DNA from 3 places in the Bradyrhizobium sp. CCBAU 25338 genome. Region 1 is predicted to be linked to each of the others. Evidence: predicted binding sites of a transcription regulator. Region 1 holds the regulator's gene; each other region holds the start of a gene.
What was found. The regulator PhoB, encoded in region 1, activates phosphate uptake and scavenging genes when phosphate is short. The targets are predictions, from matches to a motif close to TGTCATNNANCTGTCAT.
Positions count from the first base shown of each region.

Region 2: phnF (phosphonate metabolism transcriptional regulator PhnF) is a predicted target of PhoB. The motif match lies at 5,049-5,065, and genes of this name have one in related genera.
Region 3: ACM42_RS36305 (UDP-2,3-diacylglucosamine diphosphatase) is a predicted target of PhoB. The motif match lies at 3,887-3,903, and genes of this name have one in related genera.

Region 1 covers NZ_LFKY01000003.1:487,049-496,855, reverse strand. Annotated here, with positions in the region: gene ACM42_RS07615 (ATP-binding protein) at 1-570, shown strand, start outside; gene pstS (phosphate ABC transporter substrate-binding protein PstS) at 715-1,728, shown strand; gene pstC (phosphate ABC transporter permease subunit PstC) at 1,906-2,895, shown strand; gene pstA (phosphate ABC transporter permease PstA) at 2,900-3,745, shown strand; gene pstB (phosphate ABC transporter ATP-binding protein PstB) at 3,742-4,563, shown strand; gene phoU (phosphate signaling complex protein PhoU) at 4,575-5,291, shown strand; gene phoB (phosphate regulon transcriptional regulator PhoB) at 5,324-6,031, shown strand; gene ACM42_RS07580 (GcrA family cell cycle regulator) at 6,266-6,778, opposite strand; gene ACM42_RS07575 (aspartate aminotransferase family protein) at 7,237-8,445, shown strand; gene argF (ornithine carbamoyltransferase) at 8,445-9,380, shown strand; gene ACM42_RS07565 (Hsp33 family molecular chaperone) at 9,532-9,807, shown strand, end outside.
Region 2 covers NZ_LFKY01000003.1:318,866-328,672, forward strand. Annotated here, with positions in the region: gene ACM42_RS06740 (alpha-D-ribose 1-methylphosphonate 5-triphosphate diphosphatase) at 1-397, opposite strand, end outside; gene phnL (phosphonate C-P lyase system protein PhnL) at 409-1,107, opposite strand; gene phnK (phosphonate C-P lyase system protein PhnK) at 1,116-1,928, opposite strand; gene ACM42_RS06755 (alpha-D-ribose 1-methylphosphonate 5-phosphate C-P-lyase PhnJ) at 1,921-2,811, opposite strand; gene ACM42_RS06760 (carbon-phosphorus lyase complex subunit PhnI) at 2,808-3,911, opposite strand; gene phnH (phosphonate C-P lyase system protein PhnH) at 3,915-4,523, opposite strand; gene phnG (phosphonate C-P lyase system protein PhnG) at 4,528-4,992, opposite strand; gene phnF (phosphonate metabolism transcriptional regulator PhnF) at 5,099-5,830, shown strand; gene phnE (phosphonate ABC transporter, permease protein PhnE) at 5,928-6,776, opposite strand; gene phnE (phosphonate ABC transporter, permease protein PhnE) at 6,773-7,657, opposite strand; gene phnD (phosphonate ABC transporter substrate-binding protein) at 7,731-8,660, opposite strand; gene phnC (phosphonate ABC transporter ATP-binding protein) at 8,724-9,533, opposite strand; gene ACM42_RS06800 (transferase hexapeptide repeat family protein) at 9,707-9,807, shown strand, end outside.
Region 3 covers NZ_LFKY01000043.1:549,152-558,958, forward strand. Annotated here, with positions in the region: gene ACM42_RS36290 (caspase family protein) at 1-560, shown strand, start outside; gene ACM42_RS36295 (threonine/serine dehydratase) at 946-1,929, opposite strand; gene ACM42_RS36300 (glycosyltransferase family 4 protein) at 1,994-3,037, opposite strand; gene ACM42_RS36305 (UDP-2,3-diacylglucosamine diphosphatase) at 3,051-3,863, opposite strand; gene thiD (bifunctional hydroxymethylpyrimidine kinase/phosphomethylpyrimidine kinase) at 4,183-4,983, opposite strand; gene ACM42_RS36315 (Lrp/AsnC ligand binding domain-containing protein) at 5,111-5,356, shown strand; gene ACM42_RS36320 (c-type cytochrome) at 5,466-6,392, opposite strand; gene ACM42_RS36325 (CHRD domain-containing protein) at 6,547-6,963, shown strand; gene ACM42_RS36330 (cystathionine gamma-synthase family protein) at 7,037-8,320, opposite strand; gene ACM42_RS36335 (c-type cytochrome) at 8,599-9,045, opposite strand; gene ACM42_RS36340 (xanthine dehydrogenase family protein molybdopterin-binding subunit) at 9,206-9,807, opposite strand, start outside.

The sequences.
Region 1 (9,807 bases):
CAGGCCACGCGCATGGCGCGCCTGATCGACGATCTGCTGTCGCTGTCGCGGGTCGAGCTGTCGGCCCATGTCCGGCCCGACACCCTGGTCGACCTCATACCGATCATCCGCCAGGTCGCCGACGGGCTCGAGCCGCTGGCGCGCGAGCGTCAGGTCGAGGTGGAGATCGATCTGCCGGAGCCGCCGGTGATGATCGCGGGGGACCGCGAGGAACTGCTCCGCCTGTTCGAGAACCTGATCGAGAACGCGCTCAAATACGGCGCCTCCGGCGGCCGCGTCATCGTGTCGCTGACATCCGGCGTCGCCACTGATGGAACTCAGGAAATCCGGGTCCTGGTCCGCGATTTCGGCCCCGGCATCGCGCCCGAGCACCTGCCGCGGCTGACCGAGCGCTTCTACCGGGTGGACGTCGGCGACAGCCGCTCGCAAGGCGGGACCGGGCTCGGATTATCGCTGGTGAAACATATTCTTAACCGCCATCGCGGCCGGCTTCTGATTGAAAGCGTGCCCAAGCAGGGCGCCACTTTCACGGCGTGTTTTCCCCAGGCGAAGATTTCGGCTCAGGCCTAAAAACCAAGCGGATTCAATTGCTTGGTGGCGTCATCCAACTGTCATGAAACCTTCGTAAAAGCACAGCCGACCGCTCCTAAACGGGCGGCGCGGGGAGCGCGATCGGGCGCGGATGGCGCTTCGCTCCCCTGTATGGAGACCAGCATGAATTTCCTCAAAACTATGGTCGCTGCTGGCTTGGTCGCCGCATCGACGACGGCAGCCTTTGCGGCCGACATCACCGGCGCCGGCGCGACGTTCCCGTTCCCGCTCTATTCGAAGTGGGCTGACGCCTACAAGAAGGAGACCGGCAACGGTCTGAACTACCAGTCGATCGGTTCGGGCGGCGGCATCAAGCAGATCCAGGCCAAGACCGTCACCTTCGGCGCGAGCGATATGCCTCTCAAGCCTGAGCAACTTGAAAAGGACGGAATGATCCAATGGCCGCAGGCGATGGGTGCCTTGGTGCCGGTCGTCAATCTCGAAGGGATCAAGTCGGGCGAGCTGGTGTTTTCTGGCGAGTTGCTGGGCGACATCTATCTGGGCAAGGTCAAGACATGGAATGACCCGGCGATCGCCAAGCTTAATCCCAAAGTGAAGCTCCCCTCGGACGCCATCACCGTCGTGCGTCGGTCGGACGGCTCCGGCACCACGTTCATCTGGACCGATTTCCTTACGAAGACCAATGCCGAGTGGAAGACAAAGGTCGGTGCCGGTACCGCGGTCGAGTGGCCAACGGGTGTTGGCGCCAAAGGCAATGAAGGCGTCGCGGGCAATGTCAGCCAGACCAAGAACTCGATCGGCTATGTCGAGTATGCCTATGCCAAGCAAAACAAGCTGACCTACGGTGCCCTGATCAACAAGTCCGGCAAGACCGTGCAGCCGACCGTTGCGGCCTTCCAGGCAGCAGCCGCCAACGCCGACTGGGCCGGCTCCAAGAACTACTATGTGATCCTGACCGACCAGCCCGGTGAAACGTCGTGGCCGATTACCGGCGCGACCTTCATCTTGATGCACAAGGATGCGACCGACAAGGCGGCGTCCCAGGAAGCCATCAAGTTCTTCAAGTGGGCGTTCGAGAAGGGCGACAAGATGGCGGAGGAGCTCGATTACATCCCGATGCCCGACACGGTCGTGAAGCAGATCGAGAAGACGTGGGCTGCCGAGATCAAGAGCTGATTGCAGCGTACTGAAACTCGCGCTCCGCCTCGGCGGGCGCGAGTGAAAGAACGGCCCGGAATCCCAGGATTCCGGGTCCTTGAGACCACCCGGAACGACGCGGCAAACCGTCGAAAACGACCGCCTTTGGCGGCATGCAGATGGCGTAAGGCAAAACAGGGGATCGGCGTGGCAGAGATGGCCGTTCAGAGCGATGCAATCGACGACGCCGGACCGTATGATCGCGCCAAGGCCTTGGGCGCGTTCAAGCTCGGTGACGTCACCTTCTACTGGGTCACGCGGCTTTCCGCGATCTCGGTGCTGCTGATCCTCGGCGGCATTATCATTTCGCTGATCGTGGGCGCCTTCCCGGCGATCAAGGAATACGGCCTGTCGTTCCTGTGGACGCAGCGCTGGGCCCCTTCGGCCGATCCGCCCGTGCTCGGCGCGCTCGGGCCGATGTACGGTACGCTCGTCACCTCCTTCATCGCGATGCTGATCGCCATTCCCGTCGGTCTCGGCATTGCGATCTTCCTCACCGAGCTCTGTCCGCAATGGCTGCGCCGCCCGATCGGCATGGCGATCGAGCTGCTCGCCGGCATTCCCTCGATCATCTACGGCATGTGGGGCTTCTTCGTGCTGGGGCCGTTCCTGGCCAACACCTTCCAGCCCTTCATGATCAGGGTGTTCGACGGCGTGCCCGTGCTCGGCGCGATCTTCGCGGGTCCCCCGTCCTATCTCAGCCTGTTCAATGCCGCGCTGATCCTCGCCATCATGGTGCTGCCCTTCATCACCTCGATCTCGGTCGACGTGTTCAAGACGGTGCCGCCGGTGCTGAAGGAAGCCGCCTACGGTGTCGGCTGCACCACGTGGGAAGTCGTGCGCAGCGTGGTGATCCCGTATACCCGCGTCGGCATCATCGGCGGCGTCATGCTGGCGCTGGGTCGCGCGCTCGGCGAGACGATGGCCGTGACTTTCATCATCGGCAATTCGTTTCGCATCTCTTCATCGATTTTCGCCCCGGGCACCACGATCTCGGCAGCGATCGCATCCGAGTTCGCCGAGAGCGACGGCTTGCACCAGTCCGGCCTGATCCTGCTCGGCCTGCTCCTGTTCGTGCTGACGTTCTTCGTGCTCGCGGCCGCGCGGCTGATGCTGATGCGCCTGGAAACCAAGGCCGGAAAGTGAAGCCATGAACCCGATCTATTCGCGCCGCCGCCGCTGGGACATCGTCATCCGCGGCCTCTGCATCGCAGCCGCCGCCTTCGGCGTCACCTGGCTCGCGCTGATCCTGGTCACGCTGCTCTACAACGGCTTGGCTGGGCTCAACCTTCAGGTCTTCACCGCAGACACGCCGCCGCCCGGATCGACCGAGGGCGGCCTTCGCAACGCCATCGTCGGCTCGCTGATCATGACCGTGATCGGCGTCGGCATCGGCGCGCCGCTCGGCATGTTCGCCGGCACCTATCTTGCCGAATACGGACGCAACGACAGGCTGACCTCGGTCATCCGTTTCATCAACGACATCCTGCTCTCGGCGCCCTCGATCATCATCGGCCTGTTCATCTACGGTGCGGTCGTGGTGCCGATGCGAGGCTTCTCGGCAATCGCTGGCGCGCTGGCGCTCGCCGTGATCGTGATCCCGGTCGTGGTGCGCACCACGGAGGACATGCTGCTGCTGGTGCCGAACCCGCTGCGTGAGGCGGCCTCCGCGCTCGGGCTGCCGCGCTCGCTGGTGATCAAGCGCATCGCCTACCGTGCGGCGCGCTCGGGCCTCATCACCGGCGTGCTGCTGGCCACTGCTCGCGTCGCGGGCGAGACCGCGCCGCTGCTGTTCACCGCGCTGTCGAACCAATTCTTCAGCCTCGGCCTGGACAAGACGATGGCCAACCTGCCGGTGACCATCAACAACTTCGTGCAGAGCCCCTACGCCTACTGGAAGCAACTCGCCTGGAGCGGTGCGCTGCTGATCACCCTGACTGTGCTTGCCCTGAACATTGGCGCCCGCATCCTTGGTGCCGAGAGGACCGCAAAATGAGTGAAATGTCTGTTTCCGTAAGCGCGCCGACCGTTCACCCCGGCTCGCAGCCGCTGCCCGAGGCGCCTGCCAAGGTCACGGCGCGCAACCTCAATTTCTACTACGGTGAGCACCATGCGCTGAAGAACATCAATCTGGCGCTCGGCACCAATCGCGTCACGGCCTTCATCGGCCCTTCCGGCTGCGGCAAGTCGACCCTGCTGCGTATCTTCAACCGGATGTACGACCTCTACCCGGGCCAGCGCGCCACCGGCCAGCTCATGCTCGACCACACCAACATGCTCGACCCCAAGCTCGACCTCAATCTGCTGCGCGCGCGGGTCGGCATGGTGTTCCAGAAGCCGACCCCGTTCCCGATGACGATCTACGAGAACATCGCCTTCGGGATCCGCCTCTACGAGAAGATCTCGAAATCGGAGATGGACGATCGCGTGGAGAAGGCGCTGCGCGGCGGCGCGCTGTGGAACGAGGTCAAGGACAAGCTCAATGCCTCCGGCCTGTCGCTCTCCGGCGGCCAGCAGCAGCGCCTCTGCATTGCCCGTACCGTCGCGGTGCGGCCCGAGGTGATCCTGTTCGACGAGCCCTGCTCGGCGCTCGACCCGATCTCGACCGCCAAGGTCGAGGAGCTGATCCAGGAATTGTCCGAGAACTACACGATCGCGATCGTCACCCACAACATGCAGCAGGCGGCCCGCGTCTCCGACAAGACCGCCTTCATGTATCTCGGCGAGCTGATCGAGTTCGACGACACCAGCAAGATCTTCACGTCGCCGACCGACCGGCGCACGCAGGATTACATCACCGGCCGGTTCGGCTGAGGAGACGGAACATGGGTTCTGAACATACCGCAAAGGCTTTCGATACCGACCTCCAGGAACTCACCCGCCTGGTCGCCGAGATGGGCGGCATCGCCGAGCGCATGATCGTCGATTCCGTCGACGCGCTGATCCGCCGCGACGTCGCGCTCGGTCAACGCGTCGTCGCCACCGACGCCGAACTCGACACGCTGCAGAAGCGCATCGAGGAGCGCGCCGTGCTCACCATCGCCCGCCGCCAGCCGATGGCCGTTGATCTGCGCGAGATCGTCGGGGCCATGCGCGTCGCGACCGATCTCGAGCGCATCGGCGATCTCGCCAAGAACATGGGCAAGCGCGTCGCAGCGCTGGAGACGGATTTTCATCCGCTGAAACTGTTCCGCGGCCTGGAACACATGACCGACCTCGTACAGCAGCAGGTCAAGTCGGTGCTGGACGCCTATGCCGCGCACGATCTGCCGGCAGCGATGGCGGTGTGGAAGGGCGACGAGGAAGTCGATGCCATCTGCACCTCGCTGTTCCGCGAACTCCTCACCTACATGATGGAGGATCCGCGCAACATCTCGTTCTGCATCCATTTGATGTTCTGTGCCAAGAACATCGAGCGGATCGGCGACCACGCCACCAACATCGCCGAGACCGTATTCTACATGATCGAGGGTCAGGCGATCACCGACAAGCGGCCGAAGGGCGACATGACGACCTTCGCCACGACGGTGCCGAATACCTAAACGGTGCCGAATACCCAAGGAGCGACGACAACATGGGCGCACGCATTATGGTGGTTGAGGACGAGGAAGCTCTCACCGAGCTTCTTCGCTACAACCTCGAAGGCGACGGCTATGACGTTGAGACGGTGATGCGCGGCGATGATGCCGACACCCGCCTCAAGGAGCACATTCCCGATCTGATCGTGCTCGACTGGATGCTGCCGGGCCTGTCGGGCATCGAGCTGTGCCGGCGGCTGCGCACCCGTCCCGAAACCAAGCAGCTTCCGATCATCATGCTGACCGCGCGCGGCGAAGAAAGCGAGCGGGTGCGGGGACTTGCGACCGGTGCCGACGACTACATCGTCAAGCCGTTCTCGGTGCCGGAGCTGCTGGCGCGCGTGAAGGGCCTGCTCAGGCGCGCCAGCCCCGAGCGGCTCGCCACCGTGCTCGCCTATGGCGACATCGAGCTCGACCGCGACAAGCGCCGCGTGGCGCGTTCGGGCCGGCCGATCGATCTCGGCCCGACCGAATATCGTCTGCTGGAGTTCTTCCTGGAGCATCCCGGCCGCGTGTTCTCGCGCGAGCAGCTGCTCGACAGCGTCTGGGGCCGCGACATCTACATCGACGAGCGCACTGTCGACGTCCACATCGGCCGCCTGCGCAAGCTGCTCAATCTCGGCCGGGAGCAGGATCCGATCCGCACCGTGCGTGGCGCCGGCTATGCGCTGGACGATCGGTTCGCGAAGGCGGAGCAGACCTGAGTTTTGTGGATGTCGAATTAGCGAGCCGCGGCAACAATCTTGGCCGTCATCCCGGGGCGCGCGTAGCGCGAGCCCGGGATCCATAACCACAAGACGTGGTTTGGCGAAGACTCGCAGTAGCCATCTCGCGCAATCACTGCGCCCTGTGGTTATGGATCCCCGCCTCCGCGGGGATGACACCGAGTAAGTCGAGCCGTCATCGTGTGACGGCTGCAGTCAGCTAAATCCGCAAACTCACCGCGTGCCCGGCTTCGCCGGCGCGCGCCGGCGATCCGCTGCGGGTTGATACGCCACGCGCGAATGCTGGGCGCAATAGGGCAGGCCGGAGAGCGCCTTGCCGCCGCAGAAGAAGAAATCCGGGCTCGAGGGATCTCCGACCGGCCAGTGGCAGGTCGCCTCGTTCAGCTCCAGCAGCGACAGCCGCTGGTTCATCGGCACCACATTGTCGTAGGTGACGGGTTCGGCCTCCACCTCGACCTCGAAGGCCTGCGCCAGCGCGGTGTTGCCGCGGGCAACGGGGCGGGTCACCCGCATCATGTGCTGCGCGGGCCGCGCCTTGCGCGGCCGGGGCGCTGCCGACGAAGGGCTCTTGGCGCGGCCGGACAGGCCGAGCCGGTGCACTTTGCCGATCACGGCATTGCGGGTCACATTGCCGAGCTCCGCCGCGATCTGGCTGGCCGAAAGTCCGGCCTCCCAAAGCTTCTTCAGCTGCTCGACGCGATCATCGGACCAGGTCAAAACCGTCATTGCACCCTTTCCCTCGCTGCGCGCCTACCATCCTGGGGCCTTCGCAGCGATTGCCTAAGCCTTGAAAAACCCGTGCGGCCAGAATCCCTTAAGGCTCGCCGGGCGCGCTCAAGACGCCCGAACGTTTACGCCGGTACATGAGGACTTAAGGGATCAGAACTGCTGCACGAGATGTCGTATCTGACAGTCCAAACGCTACAATATGGCGTGACTCCCGCGCAAGAGTCCGCCGACTCGCGTCCACATGTTCCGTGGTGAAAATCCCGCGAAATCGGCACCGCAAGACTACGGATTCAGCGTTTCGCGGGGCTTTCCGGGCGGCATTGACACCCGTCTTGCCAGGCATAAGATAGTCCTACGTGCCGCCCTTAAAAGGCGGCACGTTTCGTTTTCCGGGCCGGTCAATGGTGCGTTGCGTAATGCGCGCGTCACACCGTCCGCAACATTCAAGTGACGTCATGACGAACAGCGCCGCGCCGCATTTGCTCCCCGTTTTCGCCAGGGCCGACCTCGGTTTCGAGCGCGGCGAAGGCTGCTGGCTGATCGCAACCAATGGGGATCGCTATCTCGATTTCACCTCCGGCGTGGCGGTGAATGCGCTCGGCCATGCGCATCCCACTCTGGTCAAGGCGTTGCAGGAGCAGGCGACGAAGCTCTGGCACATGTCGAACCTGTTCCAGAGCCCGGACGGCGAGAAGCTCGCGGCGCGTCTGTGCAATGAGAGTTTTGCGGACTTCGTGTTCTTCTGCAATTCCGGCGCCGAGGCGCTGGAAGGCGTGATCAAGCTGGTGCGCCACCATCACTTCTCCAAGGGGCATCCTGAGCGCTACCGCATGATCACATTCGAGGGCGCCTTCCATGGCCGCACACTGGCGACGCTGGCCGCCACCGGCTCTGCAAAATATCTCGAGGGCTTCGGCCCGCCGATGGACGGCTTCGACCAGGTGCCGCATGGCGACCTGGAAGCTGTGAAGAAGGCGATCGGCCCGCACACCGCTGGCATTCTCATCGAGCCGATCCAGGGCGAGGGCGGCGTTCGTTCTGCGCCTCCCACGTTCCTGAAGGCATTGCGCGAGCTCTGCAATGAGCGCGGCCTATTGCTCGCCTTCGACGAGGTGCAGACTGGCATGGGCCGCACCGGCGAACTCTTTGCCTACAAGCGTACCGGTGTTGTGCCCGACGTGATGTCGCTGGCGAAGGCGCTCGGTGGCGGTTTCCCGATCGGCGCGGTGCTCGCCACCGCCGACGCTGCGCGCGGCATGGGGCCGGGCTCGCATGGTTCGACCTTCGGCGGCAATCCGCTCGCGATCTCGGCTGCGAACGCCGTTCTCGACGTCATGCTCAAGCCCGGCTTCTTTGACCACGTGCAGAAAATGTCGCTGCTGCTGAAGCAGAAGCTCGCCTCCGTGATCGATCGCCATTCAGATGTCGTCAGCGAGGTGCGCGGCGAGGGGCTCCTGATCGGCATCAAGGCCGTGGTGCCCTCGGGCGATCTCGTCGCGGCGCTGCGCGCCGAAAAATTGCTCACCGTCGGAGCCGGCGACAATGTCGTGCGCTTCCTGCCGCCCTTGATCGTTACCGAGGCGGAGATCGAGGACAGCGTCGGGCGGCTCGAACGCGCCTGCACTGCGATCTCGTCCAGCCAGACCAAGCGGGCGGCAAGCTGATGAGCAAGACGCCCAATAAAGCTCCAAAGCACTTTTTGGACATCAACGAGCTGCCGCTGTCGGAGCTCAAGAGCATGCTCGCCGCCTCGTCCGCCATGAAGGCGAAGCAGAAGGCGCACCAGCCGGTCAGGCCGCTCGAAGGCAAGACGCTGGCGATGATCTTCGAGCGACCCTCGACGCGGACGCGGGTGTCGTTCGATGTCGCCATGCGCCAGCTCGGCGGCGAGCCCATCATGCTCACCGGCGCCGAGATGCAGCTCGGTCGCGGCGAGACCATCGCCGACACCGCGCGGGTGCTGTCGCGCTATGTCGACGCCATCATGATCCGCATCCTCAATCACGAGGCGCTGCTGGAGCTCGCGGCCTATGCGACCGTGCCCGTGATCAACGGCCTGACGCGGCGGTCGCATCCCTGCCAGGTGATGGCCGACCTCATGACCTATGAGGAGCATCGCGGCCCGATCGAGGGCAAGACGGTGGCCTGGACCGGCGACGACAACAACGTGCTGGCGTCCTGGGCGCACGCCGCCGAGCGCTTCAAATTCCAGCTCAACGTCGCAACACCTCCGGAGCTCGCGCCGAAGAAGGCAATGCGCGACTGGATCAAGACGTCAGGCGCGCCGATCGTGCTCGGCACCGATCCGGAAGCCGCCGTGCGCGGCGCCGATTGCGTCGTCACCGACACCTGGGTGTCGATGGGCGACAAGGAGGGCGAGCACCGCCACAACGTGCTCAAGCCCTACCAGGTCAATGCCAAGCTGATGTCGCTGGCCAAGCCCGATGCGCTGTTCATGCACTGCCTGCCAGCCCATCGCGGCGAGGAGGTCACGGATGAAGTGATCGACGGTCCGCAATCGGTCGTGTTCGACGAGGCCGAGAACCGCCTGCACGCGCAGAAGGGCATTCTGGCCTGGTGCTTCGACGCGGTGAAATAGCGGGGGCGTGTGGTGGCGTTGCTGTCGCCCCGCGCGCCGCTATCGTCCCGGATCAGCGCTCGCTCCGCTCGCTTGTCCGGAACGATAGCGGAATATGTGGTGGTAGCCGCCCCCCTTCCATTCTCAGCCCTCCGACCCCAGATAACGCGCCATGGTTTCCCAATCCCCTGACATGAAAACCGGGCCAGAAGGCCCGGTTCGCGCACCATCGGCGGTTCCGATCGACGACGCCGTGCTGCCTTACGAGGTCGATGCGCTCGATGTGCGCGGGCGGCTGGTGCGGCTCGGCCCGGCGCTCGACGATATCCTGACCAAGCACGATTATCCCGCACCCGTCGGCAAGCTGCTCGGTGAAGCCATCGTGTTGACGACGTTGCTCGGCACCGCGCTGAAATTCGAAGGTCGCTTCATTCTCCAGGCTCAGACC
Region 2 (9,807 bases), 170 kb from region 1:
GGCTGGCGTCGCGCGCGGTCGTGATCGCGGCGGCGAGCACGCCGGCGCGGCCGTCGACTTCCTCGGCGCCGTCCTCGCGCCAGACCCGGAGTGAATCGAACACCGTGGTGATGCCCGAGGTCGCGAGCTGGCCGTCATAGGAAATGACGGCCGCGACCGGATTCCAGAACACCTTCGGCCGCGGCACGTAATGCGCTTCGAGATGGTCAGTGTGGAGCTCGATCAGGCCGGGCATGATGAGGTCGCCCCCAGCGTCCTCGGCACCCGCAGGCGCCCTGCCCTCGCCGATCTCGGCGATGCGTCCGTCGGCAAGAGCGAGCCAGCCCTGTTCGATCACCCGTTCGGCCAGCACGATCCTGGCGTTGGCAATGACGGCGTCCTTCGGCTTGGGGTTCATTTCCTCTTCCTTCAGGCCACGGCAGCGAAGCTGGCGACATCGATGATGCGGTCCGCAATCAGATGACGGATTTCGTCGTCATGGACAATAGCGACCATGGCGACGCCCTGACGCTTCTTTTCAGCGACCAGTTCGACCACGACGGCGCGATTGGCAGCATCGAGCGAGGCGGTGGGCTCGTCCAGCAGCAGGATCGGCAGGTCCGAGATGAAGCCGCGCGCGATGTTGACGCGCTGCTGCTCGCCGCCGGAGAAGGTCGCGGGCGGCAGCTGCCAGAGCCGCTCGGGGATGTTGAGACGATGCAGCAGCTCGCCGGCGCGCGCCTGTGCGTCGGCACGTGCCATGCCGTTCACGATCAGCGGCTCGGCGACGACGTCGATGGTGGCAACGCGCGGCACTGCCCGCAGGAACTGGCTGACATAGCCGATGGTGGAGCGGCGGATGTTGAGCACCTGCCGCGGCTCCGCGGTGGCGAGGTCGATCACCGTGCCGCGATGGCGGATGCCGATGCGGCCGCTATCGCAACGGTAGTTGCCGAAGATCATCTTCAGGATCGACGATTTACCGGCGCCCGAGGGTCCCGACAGCACGACGCATTCGCCGGGATTGACGTGGAAGGTCACGCCGCGCACGACCGGCAGCTCGATGCCGCCTTGCAGGTGCATCGTAAAGGTCTTTTGGGCATCGGCAACGTCGATCATGGCGGTCATCGAAAAACTCATGGCGGGAGAATCGAGGAGACGAGGAGTTGCGTATAGGGTTCGCGGGGGTCGTCGAGCACCTGGTCGGTGAGACCGGTCTCGATGACACGGCCGCCCTTCATCACCATCACGCGATGCGACAACAGGCGCGCGACCGCGAGATCGTGGGTGACGATGATGACGGCGAGATGCAGCTCGGCGACGAGGCTGCGCACGAGATCGAGCAGGCGCGCCTGCACCGACACGTCGAGGCCGCCGGTCGGCTCGTCCATGAACACCAGCCGCGGCTCGGTGACGAGGTTGCGGGCGATCTGAAGACGCTGCCGCATGCCACCGGAATAGGTGCGCGGCGCATCGTCGATGCGCGCGACGTCGATCTCGACGCGGGTGAGCCAGTCCGACGCGGTCTCGCGGATGCGGCCGTAGTGATTCCAGCCGACGGCCATCAGCCGCTCGCCGACATTGGCACCGGCCGAAACCGCCATGCGAAGGCCCTGCGCGGGATCCTGGTGCACAAAGCCCCAATCGGTGCGGAACAGGAAACGCCGCTCGGCCTCGCCGAGCGTCGTGAGATCACGCGCGATGCCGTCGCGCATCCGGTAGGACACATGGCCGGCACTCGGTGCGAGCTGGCCCGACAGCATCTGCAGAAGCGTCGACTTGCCCGAGCCTGACTCGCCGACGATCGCCAGCACCTCGCCGGGATAGAGCGCGAAGGAGACGTCGCGGCAGGCGGCGATGCGGCCGAAGGACTTGCTGAGGGACTCCGCCACCAGCAGCGGCTGGTCGTTTTCGAGCGTATCGAGGTCGGCCAAGTCTTGATCAACCATGTGAGCCCGCCTTTTCCTTGTACGGCGCAGCGCTGAGACTGCCATGATGGCCGGCGGCCTGGCGGCCCTCGCAATAATCGGTGTCCGAGCAGACGAACATCCGCCCGCCCTTGTCGTCGGTGACGATCTCATCGAGATAGGAATTTTCCGCCCCGCAGAGCGCGCAGGGCGCGTTGAAGCGATAGGGCTCGAAAGGGTGGTCCTCGAAATCGAGCGAGACCACCTGCGTATAGGGCGGGATCGCGTAGATGCGCTTCTCGCGGCCGGCGCCGAACAATTGCAGCGCGGGACAATTGTCCATCTTGGGATTGTCGAACTTCGGCGTCGGGGACGGATCCATCACGTAGCGCGCGTTCACCTTCACCGGATAGGCGTAGGCGGTCGCGATATGGCCGAAGCGGGCGATGTCCTCGTAGAGCTTCACATGCATCAGGCCGTACTCGGCAAGCGCGTGCATGCGCCGCGTCTCGGTCTCGCGCGGCTCGAGGAAACGCAACGGTTCGGGGATCGGCACCTGATAGACCAGCACCTGGTTTTCATTCAGCGCCGTCTCCGGGATGCGGTGACGGGTCTGGATCACCGTCGCCTCCGCCGTCGCGGTCGTCGTCGCAACGCCTGCGGTCTTGGCGAAGAACTTTCGGATCGAGATCGCGTTGGTGGTGTCGTCGGAGCCCTGGTCGATCACCTTGAGCACGTCCTGGGGACCGAGGATCGCGGCGGTGACCTGCACGCCGCCGGTGCCCCAGCCATAGGGCATCGGCATCTCGCGGCTGGCGAACGGCACCTGATAGCCGGGAATGGCGATCGCTTTCAGGATCGCACGGCGGATCATCCGCTTGGTCTGCTCGTCGAGATAGGCGAAATTGTAGGCGGGCGCGTTCATTCCGCGGCTTCCTTCATGGCATCAGGCGCATTGGCATCCGCGAACTCCTGCCGCAGCTTGCGCAGCAGGCCGAGCTCGGACTGGAAGTCGACATAATGCGGCAGCTTCAGATGCTCGACGAAGCCTGTCGCCTGGACGTTGTCCGAATGCGACATCACGAACTCCTCGTCCTGCGCGGGTGCGAGTGCCTCCTCGCCGAGTTCGCGGGCACGCAATGCGCGATCGACCAGCGCCATCGACATGGTCTTGCGCTCGCTCTGGCCGAAGGCAAGGCCATAGCCGCGGGTGAAGCACGGCGCTTCGGTCGCGGAACCCTTGAACTGGTTGACCATCTGGCACTCGGTCAGCTCGATCGAACCAAGCGGCACGGCGAAGCCGGCGTCTTCCGCGATGAACTCCACCTCGACCTCGCCGAAGCGGATCTCGCCGGCGAAGGGATGGTTGCGGCCATAGCCGCGCTGGGTGGAATAGCCCATCGCCAGAAGGAAGCCTTCATCTCCGCGCGCCAGATTTTGCAGGCGCAGGTCGCGATCCGCCGGAAAATTCAGCGGCTCGCGGGTGAGATCGCCGACGCTGGCGCCCTCCTCAGGCTGCGGCGAGGGTTCGATCAGCCCGTCGCGTCCGAGAATGTCGGTCACGCGCGGCGTCGGGGCGGTGGACGCTTCAGCCGTTGCCGGCGCGTCGGGAACGAAGCCTTCAGCGAGTGAGGGGTCGAGCAGGCGATGGGTATAGTCGAAGGTCGGCCCGAGGATCTGCCCGCCGGGAATATCCTTGAAAGTCGAGGACACCCGCCGCTGCACCCGCATGGCGCCGGTGTCGACCGGCTCGCTGGCGCCGAAGCGCGGCAGGGTGGCGCGGAAGGCGCGAACCAGGAAAATCGCCTCGATCAGATCCCCGCGCGCCTGCTTGATCGCCAGCGCCGCGAGCTCGCGATCGTAGAGCGAGCCTTCGCTCATGACACGGTCGACGGCGAGGCCGAGCTGCTCCGAGATCTGGTCGAGCGTGACCTCCGGAACGCCCTGGTCGCCGCGCCGCGCATTGGCGAGCAGGCGATGGGCGTTCTCGATGGCGCGTTCGCCGCCCTTGACTGCGACATACATGCTTCAGCTTCCTTTGCTCACGACGCGCGTGGTGCGCGGGATCGCAACCACGGCGTCATCGGCGACCAGCACCACATCGATGCCGCGTGGAAACAGCGCCTCGTTGACCCGCAGGCGCTCGAACAGGTCGAAAGGCTTGATCGACGCCTGCAGCGTCGCGACACCATCGATGCCGGGGCCGTGCAGCTCGAAGCTGCGCCCGGTGGCCAGGCTATCGACCTGGATGATCACTGTCGTCGAACGATCCGGGTATTCGCTCGTCCCGAGCGCAAACCGATCGAGCGGCGGAAGCGCCGTGCCGTCGCTGATCAGCGCGAAGCTCGCGATCGAGCAATCCCGCACCACCGGCGCGCCGGTATGAAATTTCAGCCATTTCACCAGGTCGGAGCTCTCCACCATCCGCGCATCGAGCCAGAGCGGCGTGTCGTGGTCGAACAACGTGAGCGCGATTGCGGCGGTGCCGCGCATCATCGGCCCTGGCGCCCCCGCCATCGGCACGATGCGCTGAACCGAGCCCGGCCGCGCCATGGCATCCATGACGGAGCGAAAGGTCGATTGCGCCGACAGCACCTTGTCGGCGAACCCCGGCGGCAGTTCCGCAATCGTGGTCATGATCTCACCCCTCACCGCGCACCATGGTGTAGAAATCAACCTTCGTCGCAGCGGTCTCGGCCGCCGCCTGCTTGCGCCTGATCATCAGCTGCTCGCGCAACGGCGCGACAACGTCCCGCTCCACCGCTCCGCCATGATCACGCGACTGCACCAGCGCATCGCACAGCGCGATCAGCCGCGCCTTCTCACCGTCGCGGCCGAGCGTGTAGCCGAACCCGACCTCACCGCTCGCAAGCCGCACCGCGGCGCGCGACACCGTGGCTTCGCCGAGATTGAACGGCGCGCCGTCGCCGCCGACCCGGCCGCGCAGCATGACGAGCCCGTTTTCCGGCGCGCGCAGATCCTGGTGGGCCGGGAGGGCCAGGTTGCGGAGGCGAGCGGCGATCTCGCCCGCCTCCGCGTGCGCCAGCACCGCCATCGCGGCCTTGCGCTGGGCTTGCTGATTGTTGTGCTGCGTCACCTGGTCCACCGAACTTGCCGCATTGAAGTTGTCTATGATAATAGACAACTTCATACGGACGCGCCATGACTGTTTCGTGACAATGATGTGATTTCTGGAGTAGGCTTCCCGCGACATGAGCATGCAGGACACAGCCTCCTCGGGCGTCGCGCTATGGCGCCTCGTTGCCGACGGCATCGAGCGCGGCATCGCCGACGGCCGCTTTGCGGCCGGCGACAAGCTGCCTGGCGAGATGGAGATCGCCGAAACCTATCGCGTCAACCGCCACACCGTGCGGCGCGCGCTGGCAGCCCTCGCCGAGCGCGGCCTGGTGCGGGCCGAGCGCGGCAGCGGAACCTATGTCGAGGCGCAGAAGCTCGCCTATCCGCTGCGCTCGCGCACGCGCTTTTCCGAGATCGTCGGTGCGGGCGGCCGGGAACCGCATGGGCGGCTGATCGATGCGACCGACGATATCGCGACGCGCGAGCTCGCACGGGAGCTGGGACTGAAGACCGGCGCGCCCTTGGTGCGGATCGAGGCGATCCGCCTCGCCGACCGCACGCCGATCTGCGTGTCCACCACCTGGCTGTCGGCAGAGCGGTTTCCGGACGCCGGCGCCGTGTTCGCGGCGACGCGCTCGATGACGAAGCTGCTGGCGCATTACGGCGTGCGCGACTATCGCCGCGGCGCGACCCGAATCACGGCCGGCATCGTCGATGCGACCGATGCCGCACGGCTCGACCTGGCGCTGGGCCGGCCGATCCTGGTGGTGGATGCTACCGACAACGATCTCACGGGCAAGCCGCTGCTGACGAAGCACTCGCGCTTTGCGGCGGAACGGGTGGAATTTCTGGTGGAGAACGGGTGAGCGCCCCGGACCACGGACGCCCGCCTTCTCCCACTTGGAGAAGGGAAGAAAGCGTGGTGGGGCACGCTTCGCCTTGCCTACCCTACGGGAGCTCCGATCAGGCCACAGCCCGCCTGCCAATGATCGCAAAGCGCAGCTTGCCCGAGATGAAATCGATCGCGGCCACCGCAACCAGGATCATCAGGATCAGGAACGAGACCTTCTGCCATTCCAGCACGCGGATCTGCTCGGCCAGTTGCAGGCCTATGCCGCCGGCGCCGACGATGCCGATGATGGTGGCCGAGCGGGTGTTCGATTCGATGTAGTAGAGCACTTGGCCGGCGATGACGGGCAGCACCTGCGGCATCAGGCCGAAGCGGATCTCGTGCAGGGCACTGCCGCCGGAGGCGCGGATGCCCTCGACCTCCTTCTGGTCGGCGCCCTCGATCGCCTCCGAGAACAATTTGCCGAACGCACCGAAATCCGACACCGCGATGGCGAGCACGCCGGCAAACGGGCCGAGCCCGACCACGTTGATCCACACCAGCGCCCAGATCAGCGTATCGACGCCGCGAATCGAATCGAGGAAGCGCCGGACCGGGAAGCGAAAGAAACCCGACGGCACGATGTTGCGCGCCGCAAGCAGGCTCACCGGCAGCGCGAACAGTGCGGCGAGCGTGGTACCGAGCAGCGCGATCGACAACGTCTCGCCGAGCGCCTTGAGATACAACGGCAGCGATGAACCGGGATCTGGTGGGATCATCATCATCGTGATCCAGCCGAGCTGGCTGACGCCGGCAACGAGACGCGACGGTGAAAAGTCGAGGTCGACCAGCCCGAACACCAGAACTGCGAGCGCGACGGCGATCATCGCCGGCGTCGCGAGACGCGCGGACGCCGGCCGGCTGAAGACATCAGGATAGCGCGCGCGAAGCTGTGCCGTATCGACTTCGGGATGGTGGCTCATGTCCGTTCCTCTCTGCCGAACAGGCGGCCACGCAGCCAGCCGGTGCCAATGTCGATGAGGAAGACAGTGACGATGATGGTCAGGAGGATCGCGCTGACGTCGGAATAGTAGAACTTGCGGATCGCAACAATCAGCTCCATCCCGATGCCGCCGGCCCCGACAAAGCCCATCACCGAGGCTTCTCGCACATTGATCTCGAAGCGCAGCAGCGCGTAGCTGACATAGCCCGCGATCACCTGAGGCAGCACGGCAAAACGCATGCAGGACAGCCAGCTTGCCCCGGTCGAGCGTACGCCTTCGACCGGCCTCATGTCGGCATTCTCGACGATCTCGGAGAACTGTTTGCCGAGCGCGCCGGTCGAATGGATGGCAATCGCCAGCACGCCAGCCATCGGCCCCAGACCGAAGGCGATGACGAAGATCAACGCGAACACGATGCTCGGCACGGTACGGGCGAACTCGAGCAGGCGGCGCACCACGAAGAGCAACCAGCGCGCCGGCGCGGTGTTTTCGGCGGCGAAGAAGTTCAGCGCAACCGCGAAGAGCGCGCCAATCAGCGTGCCGACATAACTGATCAGCAGCGTCTCGCCCAGGAGCTTCAGCCATTTGTGCCAGCCCCAGAACCATTCGCCGATGTCGGTCCAGACGCGCTGGCCATTGTCGAGCGTGAAGATGCGATCGAAGTAGCTGACGAAATTGCCGAAATGGGCGAAGAAGGTGCGCAAGTTCACTTCGGCGCCGATCGCAGCGACGAGCAGCGCGGCGATGAACAGCGCAGCGCCAAGCAGCAGGCGCAACCGCTTGCGCGCGACCGCCTTGCGGTAAGCCGCATTCAGCGCAGCCAACTGTTGCTCGGGAAGGATCGAGACTGCGATGGTCATTCGGTCGGAGGCGAGCCAGTCATGGAAAGAGCCGGGTCGATTGACCCGGCTCGAAGTCCGTTGTCCCGAGCGATCAGGACGCCTTCTTGCGCAGATGGTCGACGAACTTAATCAGCTCGATCGTCTTGTTGTAGTCTTCGTTCGTGACCGGATCCCAAGGCTTGTTCTTGCCGTCGGAGAGCTTCTTGAAGGCCTCGGGGTCCTTCTGCGCGGCGTCCAGGAACGTCTTCTTGATCGCAGCCTTCATGTCGTCCGGGAGATCGCTGAGATAGGCGACGGGCGAGTTGATGATCATGTCCGACTTCACGACGATACGGAAGTCCTCCTTCTTCATCGGCGTGCCGTCGGCATTCTTCAGCATGCCCTTGGTGAGCATGCGGGTCAGGTTGGAATCGTCATCGGCGTTCCACCAGTTGGCGGCGACATCCACGGTGCCTTGCGCGAGCGCCAGCACCGCATTTTCATGGCTGCCGGTGAAGACGACCTTTGAGAAATAGGCCTCGGGATCGACGCCCATCTGGTTCAGCTTGAAGCGGGGCATGTTGTTGCCCGACGTCGAGTTCGGGTCGACGAGCCCGAGGTTCTTGCCCTTAAGGTCCTCGACCTTCTGGTAGGGCGATTTCGCGAGCACGTAGAAGACCGAGTAGTAGCCCTTTGAGCCGTCAGCATTGACCTCGATCGCGAACGCATCGGTCTTGACACCGGTCAGCCGGGCGCGGGCAAAGGCTGCAGGGCCGTAATAGCCGATGTGAATGTTTCCGGCGCGCTGGCCTTCGATCACGGCGGCATAGTCGTTGGCGACGCGTAGCGTGACCTTCGTGCCGAGCTCCTTCGACAGATAGTTGATGAAGGGCGTAAAGCGCTCGGTGACGCCGGAGGCGTTCTCGGCGGGAACCACGGCGAGAGTGATCTCCGGGTATTTCTTCCGCCAGTCTTCGGCGGAGGCGGAGGCGGTGAAGGCCAGGGCCGCGGCACCGGCAAGAATCAATCGACGAGTAATCATGATACCCCTCTTCTTCAGCTGGAGTTCTTTTAACGCGAAACGTTGAATAGACGCTTCCGCCGCTCAGGCGGCGGCAGCGCTGCCGAGCGCCGGAACACCCTCGGGCGCGGCGGTCGGCGCGCCGCCCATGACCTCGTTGGCTTCCAGATCGTAGAGCTCCCGCGCAATCCGATCTGTCAGCATCGACGGCGCGCCGTCGAACACCACGCGGCCTGCGGCCATGCCGATCAGGCGGTCGCAATAGCTGCGGGCGAGATCGAGCGAATGCAGGTTGCAGAGCACGGTGATGCCGAAATGCTTGTTGATGCGCAGAAGCGCATCCATCACGATCTTGGTGTTGCGCGGGTCGAGCGAGGCGATCGGCTCGTCGGCCAGAATGATATCGGGCTGCTGCACCAATGCGCGGGCGATCGCCACGCGCTGCTGCTGACCGCCGGAGAGCTGGTCGGCGCGCTGGGCGGCGAGCGAGGCGATGTCGAACTGCTCGAGGGCCGACATAGCCAGCGCCTTGTCCTGCTCGGGCCAGGCCTGCGACAGCGAACGCCAGGCGGGCATCGTCGCAAGACGCCCCATCAGGACGTTGGTGAGCACGTCGAGCCGGCCGACCAGGTTGAATTGCTGGAAAATCATCGCCGAGCGCGCACGCCACCGCCGCAGCTCCTTGCCGCTCAATGCGGTGACGTCGACGCCGTCGAACAGGATGCGTCCCTCAGTCGGCGTCACCAGACGGTTGATGCTTCGCAGCAATGTCGACTTCCCGGCGCCGGATCGCCCGATCACACCGACGAAGCCGCCGGGAGAAACCTCAAACGAAGCGTCGTCCACCGCGGCTTTTGCGCCGAAGCGACACGTCAGACCATCCACCACCAGCATGCAGGGCTCCAGAGTAGCTGGAGCCAATCGCTAACGTCCATGCTTAACACTTGTGTGACACGACCGTTGCAGCGCAGCGATCCTGCACACGTCATCCCCTGTCATCGCTACGTCATGACATTGTCATGAATCCACTCGAAGAGGAACGCCCGCCCTCGCACCCCGGATGCAACATGGCCGCCAAAGCTCTTTCGGTCCAGCCGACCATCGCCCCCTCGGCCAAACTGCATGAGACCCGGCTCGGCGCTTATACCGAGGTTGGCGCGCGCACGAT
Region 3 (9,807 bases), on a different contig from region 1:
ACATTGCTCCGACCCTCAAGATCGGCAATCTCGGCCAGCCCAAATATATGCCGCTGATGCAGCAGGGTCATGGTGCGTCGCAGATGGACGGCAACCTGCCGGTCGTGCAGAAGCCGATCGACGGCAAAGTGTTCGGCAAGCTCGGCAATGGCGGCCAGATCGTCACCCTGCCTGCGCCGAGCAACACGAGCAAGAGCAATGGCGGCATCGGCAAGATCGTGACGCTGCCCGCGACCAACACCAGACCGGGCGCCGGCAACCATATCCCCGGCAAGATCGTGAGCATGCCGGTGAATGTCGGCAAGGGCGGATCGAAGATCGACGCGAAGCCGATCAATGTTCAGACGCAGAACCGCCCGATCCGCATCACCAACGGCAACACCGGCATCGTGAAGCCCAACAGCAACCCGGTGAACAAGGTGCAGGTCCTGAACAATCGTCCGCAGCTCAATGCGATGCCGAACCGCATGGTCAACAGCAACGACAACTTCCGGCAGTCGATGAACCAGGCGCCGAACATGAACGGCGGCGGCAACCGTCGCGGCGGCTTCATGCGCTGAAACCACGCAGAAGGTGCGCTCCCTCTCCCGCCTGCGGGAGAGGGTTGGGGTGAGGGTGCCTCCGCAATGGGAAAGTTGGTGGACTACTGAGAATATCCCCGTTTCGAGAAAGCCCTCACCCGGCACTGCGTGCCGACCTCTCCCGCAAGCGGGAGAGGTTGCACCGAGCACGCAGATAGTTCGAACCACAAGATCGACAAACCAGAAGGGGCAGAGCCGCAGCGCTCTGCCCCTTCTTCATGTCAGCTCTTGAGCTTCGTCATTCCGGGATGCGCCGAGAGGCGCAGGCCCGGAATCCATTGTGCGGCAGAGTCGGCGGAGAAATGGATTCTCAGATGCGCAATTGCGCATCGTAGCTCTCGCTTCGCGAGCCCCGGAAAGACGACTAAGCCACCAGCTCGGCGAACAGATCGGCGTCGACGTTCCCGCCCGAGAGCACGATGACGACGTTCTTTCCGGCGACGTCGAGACGCCCCGCGAGCAGCGCGGCGAGGCCGACGGCGCCGCCGGGCTCAACCACGAGCTTGAGCTCGCGATAGGCAAACGCGACGGCCGCGCCGACTTCCTTGTCCGATGCAGTGACGCCGCGCGCGAGCAGCTTGCTGTTGATCGCAAAGGTCATCTCGCCGGGTATCAAGGCCATCAGCGCATCGCAGATGGTGCGGCCTGCGGGTGGATGCGGCTCGCGGTGGCCGGCGGTCAGCGAGATGCCGTGATCGTCGAATGCCTCCGGCTCGGCCACCACGATTTCGGCGAGCGGATAGCGCGCCTTCACCGCCGTCGCGACGCCCGCAATCAGGCCGCCGCCCGAGGCCGGCGCCACCACGATATCAGGAGCGAGACCGAGGCTCGCCATGTCCTCGGCGATCTCACGGCCGGCGGTGCCCTGCCCCGCGATCACGAAGGGATCGTCATAGGGCTTCACCAGCGTCGCGCCGCGCTTCTCGGCGATGCCGCGTGAGATCGCCTCGCGGTCGTCGCGGTCGCGGTCGTACAGCACGACCTCGGCGCCGTAGGATTTGGTGCGCTCGCGCTTCGACAGCGGCGCATCCGCCGGCATCACGATGGTTGCCTGCATGTCGAGGATTTTTGCCGCGGCTGCCACGCCCTGGGCATGGTTGCCCGAGGAGAACGCAACCACGCCACCGGCGCGCTTGTCCTGCGGGATCGAGAACACCTTGTTGAAGGCGCCGCGGAACTTGAACGAGCCGGTGCGCTGGAGCATCTCCGGCTTCAAGAACACTTTCGCACCGACGCGCTCGTTGAGCACGGGGAAGGACAACAGCGGGGTGCGGATGGCGTAAGGCGCGATCACGCGCGCTGCGGCATCGATGTCGGCAGGGCCGACCGGGAGGAGCTGCTCGGTCATGGCGGAATGGTATCGCGGCCGACGAGGCCCCGGCAAGACACCTCCGCGCGAGGATTTCTCCCGATCAGGCCACGAAGCGCGGCTGTTCCGTCCCGTTCCCGCCGGGCAGCACCGCGCCAGCCGCCCTGATGCTGTCGATAAAGACCCGCGCCGAGGCTTCCCAAGTGTAGTTGGCGGCGAACGCGACGCAGTCCTGCCGACAGACGTCGAGCGCGGCAAAGCAGGCACTGCCCAGATCGTGATCGAGCGCCCCGACCGGCGCATCGCCGATCACGTCGCGGGGGCCCTTCACCGGAAAGGCCGCCACCGGCAGGCCGCTGGCGAGCGCTTCCAGCAGGACCAGGCCGAACGTGTCGGTCTTGCTGGGGAACACGAACACGTCGGCGGCCGCGTAGATGTCCGCCAGCGCCTCGCCCTGCTTCTCGCCGAGGAAGATCGCATCGGGATAGGCCTCCTCCAGCGAGGCACGCGCCGGGCCGTCACCGACGATGACCTTGGTGCCGGGCAGATCGAGGTCGAGGAAGGCCTCGAGATTCTTCTCCACCGCGACCCGGCCCACCGACAGGAACACAGGTGCCGGCAGGCAGAGATCAATGGCACGGGGATGGAACAGGCCGGTATCCACCCCGCGCGGCCACAGCACGACATTGTCGAAGCCGCGGTCGGTCAGTTCGCGGGCCAGCGCCGGGGTTGCCGCCATCACCGCACGGCTGGGCGCGTGGAAACGGCGCAGCGCGTGCCAGATCAGCGAGCCCGGCACCGGCACGCGGGCGCGGACATATTCGGGGAAACGGGTATGGAAGCTGGTCGTGAACGGCAGCTTGCGCTGGCGGCAATAGCGGCGGACCATCAGTCCGATCGGCCCTTCCGTCGCGATGTGGATGCTGTCCGGACGCGCTTCCTGGATCAGCCTCGCGATCCGGGCCGGGCGCGGCATGGCCAGCCGCACGTCGCGATAGCTCGGCATCGCGAAGGTGCGGAACGATTGCGGCGTCAGGAACGCGAATTCGACGTCGAGATCCCTGGCCGCGTCAGCAAGCTTGGTCAGCGTCCGAACCACACCGTTGACTTGCGGGTGCCAGGCGTCGGTCGCGACCAGGATGCGCATCATGCGGCCCTTGTCATGCAGCTCTTGCCGCGACCTGCGGGACGGCCGCTGGCTTCTGCAAATGATCCGCCCAGGTGATGATCTCGAAATGGCCGTCGTCATGCTCGACCAGGGCGGTGCAGCTCTCGACCCAGTCGCCGCAATTCATGTAGCGGATGCCGGCCTCGTCGCGGATCACGGCGTAGTGGATGTGGCCGCAGATCACGCCGTCCGCTTCGTGGCGCCGCGCCTCGGCGGCGAGCGCCTGCTCGAACGCGCCGATATAGTTGACTGCGTTCTTGACCTTCTGCTTGGCCCATTGCGACAGCGACCAATAGGGCACGCCGAACAGGCGGCGGAAGAAGTTGACGAGGCGATTCATCTGGATCGCGAAGTCGTAGGCCTTGTCGCCGAGATGGGCGAGCCAGCGCGCGTTCTGCACCACGAGATCGAAGATGTCGCCGTGGATGACGAGATAGCGCTTGCCGTCGGCGCCGGCGTGAACTGTGTTCTCGACGACGTCGATGCCGCCGAAATGCGTGCCGTAATAGTTGCGCAGGAACTCGTCGTGATTGCCGGGGATGTAGATGATCTTGGCGCCCTTGCGCGCCTTGCGCAGCAGCTTCTGGACGAGGTCGTTATGCGATTGCGGCCAATGCCAGCTCGATTTCAGCGCCCAGCCATCGACGATGTCGCCGACGAGATAGATCGTGTCGGCATCGTGGTAGCGCAGGAAGTCGAGCAGGAGATCGGCTTGAGAACCGCGGGCTCCGAGATGGACGTCGGAGATGAACAAGGTACGAAAGCGCCGCTCCGGGCTCTCGTCACTCACAGCGTAACTTCCCATGCGCCAGCCTGTAACAATGTCCCGTGACAGGGGGATGACCGATTGAACCTTGAGGCACCTCAGATACGAATCAAACTTCGCCTCGCCCTCCCCGCGAATATCAGTCGCATGCGACAATCAGGCGACATGGCGCCGCAGGAGGCGCAAAGGCAGATCGCCTTGTCCCTCCGGAAGTCGGTGCGCTCCCTCCCCCGCGTGCGGGGGAGGGTTGGGGAGAGGGTGTTTCACCGGTGGGATTCCCCAAGAGGAGAAAGCCCGCACCCGTCGCTTCGCGCCGACCTCTCCCGCAAGCAAGCGGGAGAGGTGAACGAGCCCCGAGTCAGTAGAACCTGTGGAAATGATGGATCGGCCCATGGCCGTGGCCGACGCTGAAGCGGTCGGCGGCGCCGATCGCGGCGCTGATCCAGGCCTTGGCATTGCGCACGGCGTTTTCCAGGTTCTCGCCCTTGGCCAGCCCCGCCGCGATCGCCGAGGACAGCGAGCAGCCGGTGCCATGGGTGTTGCGGGTGGCGATGCGCGGCGCGGCGAGCGTGATCGTGCTGTCCGCATCGACCAGATAGTCGATGCTCTCGGCGCCTTCGCCATGCCCGCCCTTGACCAGGACGGCGCGGCAGCCGAGCGCCAGCAGGCGGCGCCCCTGGCTCTCGATCTCGGCCTCGCTTGCCGCGACCGGCTCGTCGAGCAGAGCCGCGGCCTCCGGCAGGTTGGGCGTGATCACGGCGGCCAGCGGAATCAGCCTGGTGCGCAGGGCGTCGACAGCTTCGGCTGCCAGCAGGCGGTCGCCGGAGGTCGCGACCATGACGGGATCGAGCACGACGTGCCGGGGCGCCCAACGCGACAGCGCGACCGCGATGGCATCGATGCTGGCGACCTGGGCCACCATGCCGATCTTCACCGCGCCGACTTCGAGATCGGAGAACACCGCGTCGATCTGTCCGGTGACGAACTCGGCCGGCACCGCATGGATGCCGGTGACGCCGCGCGTGTTCTGCGCCGTCAGCGCCGTGATCACGGAGGCGCCGTAGACGCCGAGCGCGGCAAAGGTCTTCAGGTCCGCCTGGATGCCAGCGCCGCCGCTCGAATCGGAGCCGGCGATGGTGAGTGCGACCGGGGTCGTCATGACGATTTTCCGCGATTTCGAGCCATGACCCGTCTTAGCAAGCTCGCGCCGAACCCAGCAAGTTCGCTTGCTAAATCCGGCTGGTTTTGGCCTATTAGCCGGAAGAATACGCTTCGGAGTGCCCGCGATGGTTCCCTTCTTCGTCCAGATCAAATGCAAGCTCGGCCAGTCCTACACGGTGGCCAATGCGCTTGCCGAAGCCGAGATCGCCTCCGAGATCTACTCCACGGCCGGCCAATACGACCTCCTGGTGAAGTTCTACGTCGACAAGGACACCGACATCGGCCATTTCGTGAACGAGAAGGTGCAGGTGCTGCCAGGCATCCAGGACACCCTCACCATCATCACCTTCAAGGCGTTCGGTACCGGCTAGACCTGCAACACTAGAGTTGGGTTGGTTGCATCGATGCAAGCCGAGGATGTCACCTCTCCCGGAGGGAGAGGTGACACGGACAGCCCGCCGATCCCAACAACATCACGCCTCAGCTCCCCTGCTTGCGTTTCGGCGGCGTCGGCCCGTCCACCGGTGGCAGCGATTTGAGGTACTCCGCCATCGCCGAGAGATCCTGGTCCGGCAATTGCGAGGTGTTCTTGATCACGCGCGTCATCGCGCCGCCGACACTGTCGCCATCAGGCAATTCACCGGTCTTGAGGAAATAGGCGAGATCCTTCGCGCTCCACTCGCCAAGGCGCTTCTGGGTGATGTTCGGAACCCATCCCTCGCCTTCCGGATTGGGCCCGCCGGCAAAGCGCTCGCCGGAGATGATGCCGCCGAGCGCATTGCGCGGGCTGTGGCACTCGGCGCAATGGCCGAAACTGTTGACGAGATAGGCACCGCGATTCCATTGCGGCGACTTGCTGCCGTCGGCAACGAAGGGCTTGCCGTCCATGAACAGGAACTTCCAGATGCCGATGTTGCGCCGGATGTCGAAGGGAAAGCTCACCTCGTGATCACGCACCTTGCCTGCAACCGCCGGCAGCGTTTTCAGATAGGCAAAGAGATCGAGCACATCCTCGCGCCTCGCGTGCTGGTAGGAGGTGTAGGGAAAGGCCGGAAAATAGTGCTGGCCCGATGGCGAGACCCCGCGCATCACCGCGTTGACGAAATCGGCGTCCGTCCATTTGCCGATGCCGTCGTTCGGATCGGGTGAGATGTTCGGTGCGTGGAACGTTCCGAACGGCGACTTGATCGCGACGCCGCCACCAAGCCTGAGACGATCGGGCTGATTGGGAACGGCATGGCAGGACGCGCAGCCGCCGGCGTTGAACATCACCTCGCCATTGGCGAGATCGGGCGCACGGGCCGGGATGGCGCTCGCGGCCGCCACCACCGGCGCGCTGAGCCACCAGTAAAGGCCGGCAGCGGCGATCGCGACGAGCAGCGCCACGACAATTGTTCGTTGCAACATGCGCACCCATTCACTCGTTACGGCGAATCTATGACCGATGTCGTTGCGACTCCAGCCACGAAGATTTTAGCCCGCCCCGGCCGGAGACGGGAATAAACTGAGATGCCGGCTGTTGGAAGTTTGGCAGCCCGTCGGATTCAACAGGGAGAATGTCATGAACAAGTCCGTCATTGCCGTGTTCGCGCTCGGTGCCGTTGCCTTTGCGGGGTCCGCGAACGCCGAAAAGCTGAAAGCGACGCTGGACGGCAAGGCCGAGGTGCCGGCGACGACCAGCAGCGCCACGGGAACGGCCGATCTGAACTACGATGCCGCCAGCAAGAAACTGTCCTGGACCGTCACCTATTCCGGCCTCTCCGGCCCTGCCACAGCCGCGCATTTCCACGGGCCCGCCGAGGCCGGCAAGAACGCAGGCGTTGCTGTCCCGATCCCGAACGCGGCCTCGAGCCCGGTCAAGGGCGAAGCGACCCTCACCGACGCGCAGGCCGCCGATCTGCTCGGCGGCAAATACTACATCAACATCCACACCGCAGCCAATCCGGGCGGCGAGATCCGCGGCCAGGTGACGAAGTAAGCCTCGAGGCTGCTTCGTTGCGCGAAGGCCGGGCGCTGGAGGGGGCGTCCGGCCTTTTCGATCCGGGGGGCGCTCAAGCCGCGTTCAGCGCCTGCGCGAGGTCGGCGATCAGGTCCGACGGGTTCTCGATGCCGATCGACAGCCGGATCGTGGAATCGAGGACGCCGATTTTGCGGCGGATGTCGGCGGGGACGCCGGAATGGGTCATGGTTGCGGGCAGGCTCGCAAGCGATTCCGTTCCGCCAAGGCTCACCGCCAGCTTGAGGATCTGCAGCGCGTTGAGGAACTTCACCGCCGCCTCCTTGCCGCCTTCGATGTCGAAGGAGAAGGTGGACCCGGCACCGAGACACTGCCTCGCAAACGCGCGCCCGGCCGGCGAGCCCTCCTCGTGATGACCGAGGTAATGGACCTTGGCGACCTTCGGATGATCGCGCAGGAAGTCCGCCACGAGGCGCGCATTGTCGTTGGCCTTCTCCATCCGCAGGCTCAGCGTCTCCAGCGAGCGGTTGATCATCCAGCAGGAATGCGGATCGAGCTGGGTCCCGATGGCGCCGCGCAAGGCCTTGATGCCTTTCATGATCGCCTTCGAGCCGAGCGCGGCGCCCGCGATCAGGTCGGAATGACCGCCGACATATTTGGTCAGCGAATACAGCGAGAGGTCCGCACCATGCTCGATCGGCCGCTGAAACACCGGTCCGAGCAGCGTATTGTCGCAGGCGATGATGGGTGTGTGTCCCTGCGCCTTTCCGATCGCGTCGGCAACACGGCGGATCATCGCGATGTCGACCAGGCCGTTGGTCGGATTGGCCGGCGTCTCGATCAGGATCATCGAAACCCGCCCCTTGCCCATGGCCTCCTCCGACGCCTGCTTGACTGCCGTCTCGTCGATGCCGTCGGCAAAGCCGACGGCGCCGATCGACAGGCGCGCAAGCGTGTTCGTCAGCAGGGTTTCCGTCCCGCCATAGAGCGGCTGGGAGTGCAGGATGACGTCGCCGGGGCGAACGAAGGCCAGGATCGTGGTTGAGATGGCCGCCATGCCGGATGAGAACAGCGCACAACTCTCCGTGCGCTCGTAGATCGCGAGCCTGTCCTCGACGATTTCGCTGTTGGGATGATTGAAGCGCGAATAGACGAGGCCCGCGCCCATGCCTTCCGGCGGCTCGCGCCGGCCGGCGACGTAGTCGAAGAAGTCCTGCCCGTCCTCGGCCGTCTTGAACACGAAGGTGGAAGTCAGGAACACCGGCGGCTTGATGGCGCCTTCGGACAGTTGCGGATCATAGCCATAGGTCAGCATCAAGGTTTCCGGATGCAGCATGTGGTTGCCGATGTGGGTCTTGGACGGGAACGGTTTTGCCATGGCCTGTCTCGCTGTTGATTCAGGTGCCGCGGTTGAAACTCCTGATGTCATGAAGCAGTCGGGAAAGAGATGCGCCGACTCGCACGAACGCCGCGGCCGTTGGGCGCAAAGATAGCCACTCCGACAGCGATCCGTCAGACCTTGCGGACAGAAAAAGGGCGATTGCCTTCGCAACCGCCCTTCGCAGTAGCCCGGATGAGCGAAGCGACATCCGGGACAGACGATCAGCTCGCTGGACTCCCGGAATCGCTTCGCTCATCCGGGCGACGGGCCCCGCCTCAGCCGTTCTTCACGCGATAAGTCTCGTGGCAGCCGCCGCATTCCTTGCCGATCGCAGACATGTTCGCCTTGAGCGAGTCGAGATCCTTGATCTTGGCCTTGGCTTCGCCGACGACCTTGGCGAAGCTCGCGATCTTCGCATCGAAGCCGGCCTTGTCCTCCCAGACCTTCGGCGAGGGGCTGTAGTCGCCGTCGAGCTTCACGCCCTTGGCGCTGGCCGGAAACAGGTTCGGCAGCTTCTTGGCGGTATCCTCGAACTGCGCCAGCGCACTGTTCACCGTGGCCTGGTCGTAGGGCTTGTCGCCCTTGACCATCGCCGACATCGCGCCGGCGTTCTTGCCGTTGCCCTTCATCAGGGTCTGGACCTCCTTCACGGAATCCTGCTGCGCCCAAACCGCACCCATGCCGAGCAGCAGCGCGCCCCCGACAACCAACACTCGCTTCATTCGCAAAATCCTTCTCCCGATGCAGGATCGTGCCGACCCCTCAATGGGCCAACACCGTTTGGCAGGTTTCATTCCATCCAGAGCGCGACGACAGATCGTCACGCTCCGGATGATTGTTGAGGATGATTTCCCTGCAAACGCGCTCCGCGTTTGCTTGGTATCACAGGCTGTGGCGGCGATGGTGCTCGTTGATTGCGATCCACACCCGCTCCGGCGTTGCCGGCATGTCGATGTGGTCGATCTTGTATTCGCGCCAGAGCGCATCGACGATGGCGTTGACGATCGCCGGGCAGGAGCCGATCGCGCCGGCCTCGCCCGCCCCCTTCACCCCCATCGGATTGGTCTTGCAGGGGATGTTGTTGGTCTCGAACACGAAGGCCGGCCCATCCGCCGCGCGCGGCAGCGCGTAGTCCATGAAGGTCGCGGTGATGAGCTGGCCGTCGGTGGCGCCATACACCACCTGCTCCATCAGCGCCTGGCCGATGCCCTGCATGGCGCCGCCATGCACCTGTCCCGCCAGCAGCAGCGGATTGAGCGTCTTGCCGAAATCGTCGACGATCACGTAGTTGACGATCTTGATGATGCCGGTGGCCGGATCGATCTCGACCTCCGCGACATGGGTGCCGTTCGGATAGGTGCCGTCGGCGCTGGCAAAGGTCGCGCTGCCTTTCAGCTTCGATGGATCGACGCCCGGCCGCTTGGCGAGATCGGCGAACGAGATCGAGCGGTCGGTGCCGGCGATGCGCACCACGCCCTCGGAGA